Regions from separate parts of the Qipengyuania algicola genome, predicted to be linked through region 3. Evidence: predicted binding sites of a transcription regulator. Region 3 holds the regulator's gene; each other region holds the start of a gene.
What was found. The regulator LexA, encoded in region 3, represses DNA repair genes until DNA is damaged. The targets are predictions, from matches to a motif close to GTTCCNCNCTTGTTCT.
Positions count from the first base shown of each region.

Region 1 (4,284 bases), 1.2 Mb from region 3:
GTGCCGATAGCTGAGGAAATCGGGGTAGTATGGCGGAACCGGCGACTGCCGCCGGAACTTTGCATCCGGAAATGCCTCGCGCAATTTGCGCCACAGTAGTTTCTCGGCCTCGGTCATATCGCGTCGCAGCTTGCGAGCGCGTTCGACCGTGCCGGAATTCCCGCGTTCGTATTGCTTCATACCCTCACCCTCCCAGCGCTTCGCGCCGGGCCCCTCCCTCTCCCATTGGGAGAGGGAAAGAGCACCGGAGGTGCGAAAGGGTGAGGGTCATCAACGCCCCATCATAACCCCATCACTGGCAGCTCAGACATTCCTCGTAATCGGTCTGTTGTTCGCCCAGTTCGGCTTTCAGTTCGATTTCTTTGGCGTCGGACGTGTTGTCCGCCTCCACGCCGCCGGCGAAGCCTGCGCGCTGGACCGATTTCGAGCGGAGATAGTAGAGCGACTTGATGCCCTTCTCCCATGCCTGGAAGTGCAGCATCAGCAGGTCCCATTTGTCGACGTCGGCCGGGATGAACAGGTTCAGCGACTGTGCCTGATCGATATAGGGCGCGCGGTCGGCGGCGAATTCGAGCAGGTAGCGCTGGTCGATTTCGAAGCTGGTCTTGAACACCGCCTTTTCCTCTGAAGTGAGGAAATCGAGGTGCTGGACGCTGCCACCCTTCTCCAGGATCGAGTTCCACACATTGGTGGAATCCTTGCTCTTCTTCTGGAGGATTTTCTCCAGATAGGGGTTCTTCACGATGAAGCTGCCCGACAGCGTCTTGTGGGTGTAGATATTGGCCGGGATCGGCTCGATGCAGGCGCTGGTGCCGCCGCAGATGATCGAAATCGACGCGGTCGGCGCGATTGCCATTTTGCAGCTGAACCGCTCCATCGCGCCCATATCGGCGGCATCGGGACAGGGCCCGCGTTCCTTCGCCAGCATCAGCGAGGCTTCTTCCGCCTTGCCGCTGATATGCTTGAACATCTTCTCGTTCCACGCCTTGGCCATCGGGCCTTCCATCGGCAGGTCTTTCGACTGGAGGAAAGAGTGGAAGCCCATGACGCCCAGCCCCACGCTGCGCTCGCGCTCGGCGGAATATTTCGCCCGCGCCATTTCGTCCGGCGCGCGGTCGATATAATCCTGCAGGACATTGTCGAGGAAGCGCATGACGTCCTCGATGAAGTCCTTCTCGCCCTTCCACTCGTCCCATTTTTCCAGGTTGAGCGAGGACAGGCAGCACACCGCCGTGCGGTCATTGCCCAGATGGTCGATGCCGGTGGGCAGCGTGATTTCGCTGCACAGGTTGGAGGTGGAAACCTTCAGGCCCAGCTCGCGGTGATGCTTGGGCATCATGCGGTTCACCGTGTCGTTGAACACGATATAGGGCTCGCCTGTGGCGAGGCGCGTTTCGACCAGTTTCTGGAACAGGCTGCGCGCATCGACAGTGGAGCGCACTTCGCCGGTCTTGGGCGAGATCAGGTTGAATTCCTCGCCCGCGCGTACCGCTTCCATGAATTCATCGGTCAGCAGCACGCCGTGATGCAGGTTCAGCGCCTTGCGGTTGAAGTCGCCGCTGGGCTTGCGGATTTCGAGGAATTCCTCGATTTCCGGGTGGCTGATGTCGAGATAGCAGGCCGCGCTGCCCCGCCGCAGCGAGCCTTGCGAAATGGCCAGCGTCAGGCTGTCCATCACCCGCACGAAGGGAATGATGCCGCTGGTCTTTCCGTTCAGGCCGACCGGTTCGCCAATCCCGCGCACATTGCCCCAATAGGTGCCGATGCCGCCGCCCTTCGACGCCAGCCAGACATTTTCGTTCCACGTGTTCACAATGCCATCGAGGCTGTCCGACACCGAGTTCAGATAGCACGAGATCGGCAGCCCGCGATTGGTGCCGCCATTGGACAGCACCGGCGTTGCGGGCATGAACCACAGCGAGGAGATGTAATCATACAGCCGCTGGGCGTGCTCCTGATCGTCGGCATAGGCATCGGCCACGCGGGCGAACAGATCCTGAAAGCTTTCACCGGGCAGCAGATACCGGTCGATCAGCGTTTCCTTGCCGAACTCGGTCAGCAGCGCGTCGCGCTCCGCATCGGTTGTGATGGTAAAGCGGCGGTCATTGACCTTCTTGCTGTCGTCTTTCGCTGCATCAGAGGCAGCGGCCTTGGCCACTTCGCCCATGGCGCCTGCAGTCGCAGCGGTCAGCGCGTCGGAGCCGGCATCGGTCTTGTCCATGGTCAGTGCCTTTTCATCCGCAGCGGGCCGGGCCGTGCTGTCTGTTTCCGTCGCGGTATCATCCAGAACATCCGTACCCGTCACACTGTCATCCCCGGCTTTGAAATCCATCATCACTCTCTCGCGCCCTTTTTTGTCCGGCCCGGCGAGTCGCGCAGGGTCCGTATGTTCCACATTCGTTCTCACGAGTCGAGCACCGGAGTACCCCCTCGCATATAGGAAGCGAACGCGGATTTTCCCGTCCCCAGATTGCCCCCCGTATCATCCACAGGCTGCCACCCCGCATCCCGCCTGAGAGACTCCTTCCCTTTGCGCGGGAATCCGCGTTTCGGCGGGTCTTTCGTCTAGGTTTGGGGTCCGCAAGCCTTGCGAACCACTAGATAGTGAATCAGACGGACTCTGCGCGCAAGAGGGTAAAGCGCATTTTTACCATGCCCGCTGGCCCGATGTGGCGGTGTGTTAGCTTGCTGCAACGCAGCGACGCGTGGACCAAGCTGGGGTTCTGCGATGCGCAAGCCACAAAATGAATCTGCGCAAAAATTTTATTCGGGAAAACTGGCCGGAAGGGCTTTTGAATCAATCGAATCGGCGCGAGCAATTTTTGTGCGCCGACGTAGCGTCGCGCAGCACTGAAACCCGCCAGAACGTCGAATCTATTCGGCTGCGACTGCGGCCGAATCAGGTGCGGCCGGAGTCACTGGCGGAGCCGCCGCATGGGCGTGCGCGGCAATGGCGTCGGCCATGGTGTCGACCAGCTCCATCGGCAGATCGTGGCCCCAACCGGGGAAGGTCTTCAGCGTCGCGCCGGGGATCGCGGCAGCCGTGTCCTGCCCGCCCTCCAGCTTGACCAGCGGATCATCCTCGCCATGCAGCACCAGCGTGGGCGTGGTGACCGATTTCAGCCGCTCGCGCCGGTCGCCATCGTCGATGATCGCGGCCATCTGGCGCGGCAGGCCCTGCGGATAGACGCTGCGCTGGATGCCATTGCGCACCCGCGTGCGCAGGCGGTCTTCCGGCGCGGGATAACCCGGGCTGCCGATGGCGCGGGCGATTTTCACCCCGTGCTCAACCAGCGCTTCCTCCTCCATCGATGGCGGCGGGGTGGTCAGCGCCTTGATCGCGGGCTTTTCCGCCTGCGGCAGTTTTGGATTGCCGGTGGTGGACATGATGGAGGTGAGGCTGTGCAGCTTGTCCGCATGGTTGATTGCCATCAGCTGGGCAATCATCCCGCCCATGCTGGCGCCCACGACATGCGCGCGCTCGATCTTCAGACTGTCCAGCAGCGCGGCCCCGTCGGCGGCCATGTCGGCCAGCGTATAGGGCACCTTGGGGCGCAGGCCGAAACGGCGGAAGAGGATGTGGCGCACGACGCCCGGCACCTTCTGCCCGTCGAATTTATCGCTCAGCCCGATATCGCGGTTGTCGAAGCGGATGACCCGAAAGCCGCGCGCCACCAGCGCCTCGACCAGCTCCATCGGCCAAAGCGTCATCTGCGCGCCGAGGCCCATGACCAGCAGGAGCGGCGGATGCGAGGCATCGCCGTGCTCATCGTAATGGAGGGTCAGGTTGTTGGCTGTGGTTGTGGGCATTTTTGTTCCTTCGTCATTCCCGCGTATGCGGGAACCCAGAGTGTCAAAGCGCTTCGAACCCGAATTGCTCGGCCAAATCAAGCCAGCGCTGGTTTTCAGCCTCGATCAGTTCGAGCTTCCAAGCCCTGCGCCACTTCTTGATCCGCTTCTCGCGCGTGATGGCGTCTTCCATAGTCCCGTGCAGTTCAAACCACACTAGGCGGTGGACTCCATGCTCTTTCGTGAAGCCGGAATAATTGCCTGCGCGGTGCTGGGCGATGCGTTGCACGAGATTGGATGTTACACCGCAATAGAGGGTGCCGTTCCGCTGGGACGCCAGCAAATAGACCGCCGGTTGGACCTCGCGCTGCTCCACCCTAGGTTCCCGCGTGCGCGGGAATGACGGTAAGTGGGCTCGTCATCCCCGCGAAAGCGGGGACCCAGAGCGGCAAAGCGCTCACCCATTTCAAGGCACCAACACCGTATCGCGCGCTA
Region 1 is NZ_CP170453.1:840,186-844,469, forward strand. It holds gene ACFCW2_RS04035 (endonuclease domain-containing protein) at 1-180, opposite strand, end outside; gene ACFCW2_RS04040 (ribonucleoside-diphosphate reductase subunit alpha) at 293-2,332, opposite strand; gene ACFCW2_RS04045 (alpha/beta fold hydrolase) at 2,875-3,810, opposite strand; gene ACFCW2_RS04050 (GIY-YIG nuclease family protein) at 3,854-4,165, opposite strand; gene nadB (L-aspartate oxidase) at 4,256-4,284, opposite strand, start outside.
Region 1: a site for LexA is predicted at 2,389-2,404, ahead of ACFCW2_RS04040 (ribonucleoside-diphosphate reductase subunit alpha). Genes of this name have one in related genera too.

Region 2 (4,284 bases), 620 kb from region 3:
CTACTGCACCAACTTCATCCCCCTTTGAGCAACGCCGGGATCGCCAGCGCCAGCAGCCCTGCTCCGATCACGGCTGAAAACAGGAAGACGCCGGTCCACGGGACCCAGCCGATCCGGTCGATCCGGACTCGGGCATTGCGCCAGCGCTCGGCCAGCAATGCCACCACCGCGAGCACCAGAAATGCACCGCCAGCCAGCGCCACCAGCGCCGCGTCGCTGGCAAAAATCAGACCATGGAAGAATTCGAGCATAGCGCGCTAACCGGCTGGGCTTTCACCCTTCCAGAGCCGGCAACAGCTTGGCCGCGCGGTGCAGCCCCTCGTGCTCGTGGACGAACTTGCCCTGCTGCTTGCGCATGGCAAGGGCCAGAATTGCCTCGGCCATCAGGCTCGCATGAACGGAGCGGTACTTGGTGTATTTTCCGCGCAGCAACAAATCCATCGCCGGGCTTGCCATGCGTCCCAGCCCCTCCAGCGGGCGCAGATCGGCGGTGCGGGTGCCGCGCAGCAGGCCGGGCCGCAGGATGTCCAGCCGCTTGAAACCGGCTTTCATCAACGCCTTTTCGGCCTCGCCCTTGGTCTTGAGATAGAAATTGTCCGAATGCGGATCAGCTCCGACCGAACTGACCGAAATCATCCGCTCCACGCCCGCTTCATGCGCCATGCGCGCCGTATCGACCACCAGATCGTAATCCACGGCGCGAAACGCGTCCTTGTCGCCGCCCACTTTGCGAATGGTGGTGCCCAGCGCGCTCACCAGCACTTCGGGCCGCAAATCCTGCAAGACATCGCCCCAATTGGCCGGATCGGCGACAAACATCTCCATCCGCGCACCCTTGGGGATGGGGGCTTCGCGCCGGGAAAGCGCCACCAGTCGCACATCCTCGCGCCCGACGCAGGCCTCCATGACCGCGCGCCCGACAAGCCCCGTGGCACCCACCAGAGCAATCCGCGTAACCTCAGACATTGCTGAGGCCCTCCGGCACTGTGCCGTAGATCTTTGCGTGCTGCGCCATGGCATAACTATCGGTCATCCCGGCGATATAGTCCACTATATGGCGGCTGCGCTCCGGCTCCTGCGCCGGCAGCTGAGCGGCCCAGCGCCCGCCCATCAGATCAGGCTCCTGCTCGTAGGCAGCGTAGAGTTTCGCAACGACGCTTTGCGCGCGGCCCGCCGTCTGTGTCTGATCGGAATGCAGATACAGCCGGTCATACATGAAGGTTTTGAGACGCCGCTCGCGCTCGAACATCGTGTCGGAAAAACCCGCCACAGGTCCCTGATAAGAAGCGACCTCCTCGCGCGAGGAAATCCCCTTCATCCGCTCCCGCGCGGTGGAAATCACATCGTTGACCATCACCCCGATCTGGTCGCGCACCAATTCGCGCAGCCGCGTTTCCTGCCGCGCATCGGGGTAGCGCAGCTCGATCGCGCGCCACAAATCGGCGACGAAATCGAGCTCCAGCAAATCGTCCAGTTTGAGAAAGCCTGCCCGCAGACCGTCATCGATATCGTGATTGTCGTAGGCGATATCGTCGGCCACCGCCGCCACTTGCGCTTCCAGACTGGGCCATGCCGCCAGATCCAGCGGATAGTCGCGGTCCAGCTCCGCCAGTGCCCAATGCGGCGCGGTCACCGGCCCGTTGTGCTTGGCCAGCCCCTCCAGCATTTCCCAGCTGAGATTGAGGCCGACATGGGTGCAATAGGGGCTTTCCAGCCGCATCAACGTGCGCAGGGTCTGGGCGTTGTGATCGAAGCCGCCATGACGCTGGAGCGCATCGTCCAGCGCCTTCTCTCCCGCATGGCCAAACGGCGGGTGGCCGATATCGTGCGCCAGACACAGCGCCTCGGTCAGATCCTCGTCCAGACCCAGTGCGCGGGCAATCGTCCGCCCGATCTGCGCGACTTCCAGACTGTGCGTCAGACGGGTGCGATAATGGTCGCCATCGGGGGCGACAAAGACCTGCGTCTTCCCGCGCAAGCGGCGGAAGGCGATGGAGTGGATGATGCGGTCGCGGTCGCGCTGGAATGCGCTGCGCGGCCCGCGCGTTTCCTCGCCTCCGGCGGAGAACTCACGCCCACGAGAGCGCAGCGGATCGGCAGCAAGGCGGGAGCGCGACATTGCCTGTGCGGATAGGCGCAGCCTTGCCCCGCGACAACGGGAACAATCGGGCAACACCGCGACAAGTCCGACAAGGCGGCGTGGGTGTGTGCCAGTCTGTGCAGTGCGGCCTAGGCTTCGGTGTCGCCCATGATCCAATCCACCGCCGCGTCGCAATGAATGCGCGCGGAATCGAAAATCGGCAGAACATTGGCGTCGACGTCGATGACCATGTCCAGCTCCGTGCAGGCGGAGATCACCGCCTTGGCGCCGGTCTGTTCCATCCGGGTGATCATCGTCTTGAAGAACCGCTGGGAGGACCGTGTGCCCTCGCCGGCCATCAATTCTTCGTAAATAATCCGGTTCACTTCGCCGACCTGTGCCATGTCCGGCGGCATCAGATCGATCCCGTGGGCGACCAGTCGCCGGCGATAGAAGCTTTCGGTCATCACATTGCGCGTACCGATCAGGGCGGCCGCTTCGGTCGCGCCTTCCTTCGCCATTTTCGCGCCGACGCAATCGGCGATATGCAGCACATCGATATTGATCGCTTCATTTACGCGGTCATACAGCCGGTGCATCGAGTTGGCGCAGATCATCAGCGCGCCGGCCCCGGCGTCCTCCATCCGTTTGGCGCTTTCGACCAGCACATCGCCCGCGCGGTCCCAATCGGCTTCATCGTCGAGCCCGAAGAGCGGGCGGAAATCCAGGCTTTCGATCAGCAGCGGAGCACTCGCCATCGGCTCCGCCCGCCGCTGAACGCCGCGATTGATCCAGCGATAATACATTCCGGTGGAGACCCAGCTCATCCCCCCGATCATGCCCAATTTACGCAATGCACAACGCTCCTGATATCCCCTGCAAGGGCCTGATCGGCGCGCAGGGTTGAAGCGGCAGTGCTTGCCCTATCGCTAGGGAGTGTCAACCGCCTCGGTGGCAGGCTCCACCACCGCATCCTCGATCCAGCCGCGCAAATCGGCTGCCGAGCGTTCGGGAATTTCCTCCATCGGCACATGGGCCACGTCTGGATAACGGATCGCGCGGTCGTTCGGCAGATGCTCCTCATACCAGTCGGCGCCGCTTGGCGGAGTGACCTTGTCCTCATCCCCCCACATCACCAGCGCGGGCATGGTCAGCGCGGCAATATCGCCGGTGTCGAACGGCCCGCCGCGCGGCGTATTGCTGCGGTCCAGCACGGCCTGACGGTTACCGGGATAGCGCAGCAATTCCCAATACCGGTCGACCTTCTCTTCGGTAATCACAGCTGGATCAGCCACCGCCCCTTTATAACTGGACTTGACCAGACTGCGCGGGGTGATGGAGGTCATCAGGTTGTGCACCACAGGCATTGAGGCTAGAATTGCGCCCAGATACAATTGCCCCTCGCCCTCGATACGCGGCGCACCGCTGGCGTTGAGCAGAGCGAGGCCGCTGACCCGCTCGGGATGCGCGATGGCGTAGGATGTCGCCATCCAGCCGCCCATGGAATTGCCCGCGATCACGAAGGTGTCGAGCCCAAGATGATCGGCAATCGCATCGATATCCGCGACATAGCGCGCCTTGGTATATTCACCATCGGCGGCAGGTCCGGTCAGCCCGTGGCCAGCAGTATCGAAGCGGACCACGCGGAAATTGTCCTTCAGCTGGTCGGTCCACACATCCCATGTATGCAGGCTGCTATTGGCCCCGTGGATCAGCATTACGACCGGCGCATCGCGCGGGCCTTCATCGCGCAAATGGAATGTCTGCCCGCCGCGCAGCTCGACAAATTGGGAAGCCTCGCTCCCGTATTTCGCACGCATCTCGGCCGCGTCGGTATCCGGCGTGCGGAATACCAGAAACAGCACACCGAGCAGGACAGCCAGAACGGCCAGAACCTTCAGAAATCTCTTCATGGCGATTGCCCCTGTTGGCGTGCGTTACTGCCCCAGTTCCACGATCCAGCGCTCGACCGCTGCAACGCCTTCCGGATCGATCGTCGCTCGGCCCAGTTCGGGCATCGCAACGCCGGGTTCCGCGCTCTTCATCCGGTGAAGCAGGATCGACTGGTCCGGCTGCCCCGGTACCACGTCGAAATCCAGTCCACCAGAGCCGCGTCCTGCGGCTACGGGCCGCTTCATGATGCCCAGCTTCATCGGGTCGCCCTGCTCCCACCGCAGGTCCAGCCCGCTGTTCGATGCGGTGGC
Region 2 is NZ_CP170453.1:259,345-263,628, forward strand. It holds gene ACFCW2_RS01305 (hypothetical protein) at 15-251, opposite strand; gene ACFCW2_RS01310 (NAD(P)H-binding protein) at 274-966, opposite strand; gene ACFCW2_RS01315 (deoxyguanosinetriphosphate triphosphohydrolase) at 959-2,119, opposite strand; gene ACFCW2_RS01320 (aspartate/glutamate racemase family protein) at 2,230-2,934, opposite strand; gene ACFCW2_RS01325 (alpha/beta fold hydrolase) at 3,010-3,993, opposite strand; gene ACFCW2_RS01330 (SO2930 family diheme c-type cytochrome) at 4,018-4,284, opposite strand, start outside.
Region 2: a site for LexA is predicted at 2,159-2,174, ahead of ACFCW2_RS01315 (deoxyguanosinetriphosphate triphosphohydrolase). Genes of this name have one in related genera too.

Region 3 (4,284 bases):
CGCGCTCGATGAAGGGGATGCGCGCAAGCTCCTTGTCCGCTGGATCGACATGGCAGTCTAGGCGCGCACGCAATGAACAAGCTCGATGAGATTTGCGCCACCAAGCGCACCGAAGTGACTGCGCGGAAATCGGCGACCACCCTTGGGCGGCTGTCCGAGCAGGCGGGCAGGCAATCTCGGCCACGCGGGTTCGAACAGGCCTTGCGCCGCGCCTCTGCAAGCGGCTTCGGCCTTATCGCCGAGATCAAGAAAGCCTCCCCCTCCAAGGGCCTTATCCGCGCGGATTTCCGTCCCGCCGACCATGCCCGCGATTATCAGGCAGGCGGTGCTGCCTGTCTGTCTGTCCTGACCGATGCCCCTTATTTTCAAGGCCATGAAGATTATCTGGTCGCCGCCCGTTCCGCATGTGACCTGCCTGTCCTGCGGAAGGATTTCATGGTCGATCCATGGCAGTGTGCAGAGGCACGCGCTATGGGTGCGGATGCCATTCTGATTATCGTGGCGGCTCTCTCGGACGCCCAGATGGCCGAGATTGAAAGCGCCGCTCTCGAACATGATATGGACGTGCTCGTCGAGGTGCATGACGAGGCCGAGATGGAACGCGCGCACGCGCTACGCTCCCGACTGATCGGAGTGAACAACCGCGATCTGAAAACTTTCAACACCAGTCTCGAAACCACCGAGCGGCTCGCCAATCTGGCACCAGACGGCGCTTTGCTGGTCGGCGAGAGCGGCATCGCCAGCCATGCCGATTGCATCCGCCTGTCGAACTGCGGCGTGCGCACATTTCTGGTTGGCGAGAGCCTGATGCGCTCTGCCGATGTTGCGGCCGCGACCCGTGCTTTGCTGACTGGTAAATGAGACGGCTGTGCTGACCCGCCGCGATATGCCAGACACTACCCCATGACAGACCTGACCCATCTCGACGCCGCCGGAAAAGCCCGGATGGTGGATGTCGGCTCAAAGGCCGAAACGGCGCGCCGCGCGGTCGCGGAAGGGTTCATTTCCATGAGCGCCGAGGCCCTCACCGCGATCCGCGAAGGCACTATGCCCAAGGGTGATGTGCTGGCAGCCGCGCGCATCGCGGGCATCATGGCGGCCAAGAAAACCGGCGAATTGATCCCGCTGTGCCATCCGCTAGCTCTCGATGCAGTGAGCGTGGATTGTGCGGTCGAGGATACCCGCGTGCGCGTGACTGCAACCGCTTCTTTGACGGGCAAGACCGGCATCGAGATGGAAGCCCTGACCGCGACAAGCGTCGCCCTGCTAACCGTCTACGACATGGCCAAGGCGCTCGATAAGGGCATGGTCATCAGCGGGGTGCGTCTGCTGGCAAAATCCGGCGGTAAATCGGGCGACTGGCACGCCGATAACTAGCGGTCCCTGCGTGGGACGAAATCAGGAACGCCTGTTCCAGCCTATCCCCTCCAAAATGGCTGTATTGCTTGACTTTGGGAATTCTGTTCCGTAATCGTTCCGTATTCGTTCGCCGTCCGGTGCGCGAAGTCTGAATGGTAATGGAGGCTTGCCGATGCTCACGGCGAAGCAGCATGAACTGATCCAGTTTATCCAGCAGCGACTGGAAGAGACAGGGATTTCGCCCTCGTTCGAGGAAATGAAAGAAGCGCTCGATCTGAAAAGCAAATCGGGCGTGCATCGTTTGATTTCCGCTCTGGAAGAACGGGGGTTTATCCGCCGCCTGCCCAATCGCGCGCGGGCGCTGGAAGTGATCCGGCAGCCGGAAGACGCGGTGCCGGGCGCGGTCAAGAAGCCGCAAGCGGCCAATGATCTGGTAGGTGCGCGAACGTCCGCACCGGCCGCCTCGCCGCAGCCTGCCAATGATGTGATCGAGATCCCGCTGCATGGCCGGATTGCAGCAGGCGCTCCAATCGAAGCGCTGGAGGACTATCAGAGCCTGCCGGTCCCGGCGGCGCTGCTTGGCCCCGGTGATCATTACGCGCTGGAGGTTTCGGGCGATTCGATGATCGAGGCAGGCATTTTCGATGGCGATTTTGCGCTTATCCGCCGGACCAACACGGCACGCGACGGAGAGATCGTGGTGGCGCTGGTAAACAATGAAGAAGCCACGCTGAAATATCTCCACCGTGACAGCGGCAATGTCCGGCTCGATCCGGCCAATGCCGCCTACGAGGCGCAGGTCTACGCCCCTGCCCAGGTCGAGGTTCAGGGCAAGCTGGCAGGATTGCTGCGGCGCTACCATTAAGCCCATCTGGCCCCAGGCAGATAACATCCGGCCAGCGGTTCAAGGACCGCTGGCCGGATTTGTTTTCATGACAGAGAATTGTGCCAGTTTACCTTGGGTTTCCGCCCCCAAAGCCTTCGGTTCGCCCGCGCCACCAGCCATGCTGTCCTTGGGTGTCCGCCACTCGGGTGATTGTCTCGTCTGCGAGAACAATCGCCAGACCGCCGCTCTCGCTCAGAGTCCGCCGATCAGCCTTCAGCCAGCGCGGCAGACACGATCTCGGCAGATAACGATCCGCCACCACGATATCTGCGCGCTCGCAGGCAGCGGAAAGGGCGCGCTCGCTCACCAGATCGCGGCTGCGGGCCATCAATATTTGCCAAGTCCGCCCGCCCCGCTCGATCGCGATGACGCAGAAATCGCGCGAACATTCGGCCCCTTCCCAGTCAGCTAGCGGCACAACATCGCCCGAAGTGCCGGCCATCTCTTGCAGATTCTCGCGCGCATAGTCCGACCGGCTCTCCCGCAGCATCAGCAATCGCCGATCCTCGCCCGCAATGCCGACATGACGCCCGTCATCCGAAATCAAAATATCGGGAACGGGCGTGGCGATCATCATGGCCGTCCCGATAGCCGCCGGGACCAGCCCCAATGCCCGCTTGCGCCCCTTCCACAAGGCCAGCCACAAACCGCCAGTCACAAACATGGCGAAAGTAGCGTAAGACATTTGCGGCAACAGCTTTACCGCACCGGGCTGCGCCGAAGTCCAATGGGCAATGTCGAGCAGCTGATCGAGCGAGAACTCCGCCAGCCACCAGACCGGTTTGCCCAGGCCCACCAGATCAAGCAGCAGCGCCAGCGCTATCAAGGGCATCGAAACAAACGTCACCAGCGGGATCGCCACCACATTGGCAAATGCGCCGTAAACTCCCGCCCGGTGGAAGTGGAACAAGACGATGGGCATCAGGGCGAACTCGATAACCAGCCCCGTGACCAGCAGCATCGTGCCCCGCCGCGCCGTGCGGGCAAGCCAGCTCTCCTCCCGTGCGGCCAGAAACTCCTTCACCGGGTCGCAATTGTGCAAAGCGACGATCGCCAGCACCGCGGAAAAGCTCATCTGAAAACTGGGACCGGCCAGCGATTCCGGCCACAGGAACAGCACGAATGCCGCTGCCAGCGCGACCATGCGCAATGACAAGGCCTGCCGCCCGAGCGCCAGCGCGCCCAGCACCAGCAAGGCCGCTGCACAGCTTCGCACCGTGGGCACCTCCGCGCCCGTCAGCAAGGTATAGCCTATGCCCGCCAGCGCCCCGATCCCCGCCGCGACAACCGGCAGTCGGACGCGCAGGGCCAGCCATGGCCAAAGAGCCAGCAGCTTGATCGCCAAAAAATACGCGCCCGCAATCACTGCGCTCACATGGAGCCCGCTGATCGAGAGCAAATGGGTCAGCCCCGAATCGCGCATCGCCTCCTCGTCACGCTCGGCGATTGCCCCCCGGTCCCCGCTGGCAAAAGCCGCTGCGATGGTTCCTTCAGAGCCCGAAACATTGGCGCGAACATGGGCCGACAAGATGCGCTGCAACGCGCTGATCGGGTCCGAATTCGGTGGAGCGGGACTGACCAGATCGACCGGTCCGATGACCGATCCGGTCCCTGCCAACCCCATAAACCAGGCAGCACGGGCAAAATCATAGGCACCCGGAACCATTGGCGGCGCAGGGGGCATCAGACGGGCGCGCAGCCGCACCACTGCGCCTTCGACATAGGTGTCCCGCGCGTCCTCGGCATCCAGATTGACCCGGACCTTGCGCGCCTGCCCTGTCTCCGCATCGCGCATCGCCAGCACCAGCCTGATCCGATCGCGCGATGGCTGGTCTTCGCGGTCTAGGATCTGCCCGTTGAACTGGATCACGCGCGGGTATTCGAATGCCTCTGCGCCGACCACAGCCGACCGGCTCCAGATCAGGCCCACCCCCAGCGCAAATGCCAGCCCCAAGCCAATGCTCGCCATGCCGAGACGGACGCGCTCTTCTTGCGTGGTCCAGTGCCATCCGGTCAGGGCGAGCAGCAGGCCTGCGCCG
Region 3 is NZ_CP170453.1:2,523,409-2,527,692, reverse strand. It holds gene trpD (anthranilate phosphoribosyltransferase) at 1-61, shown strand, start outside; gene trpC (indole-3-glycerol phosphate synthase TrpC) at 73-861, shown strand; gene moaC (cyclic pyranopterin monophosphate synthase MoaC) at 904-1,377, shown strand; gene lexA (transcriptional repressor LexA) at 1,532-2,224, shown strand; gene ACFCW2_RS12000 (ComEC/Rec2 family competence protein) at 2,313-4,284, opposite strand, start outside.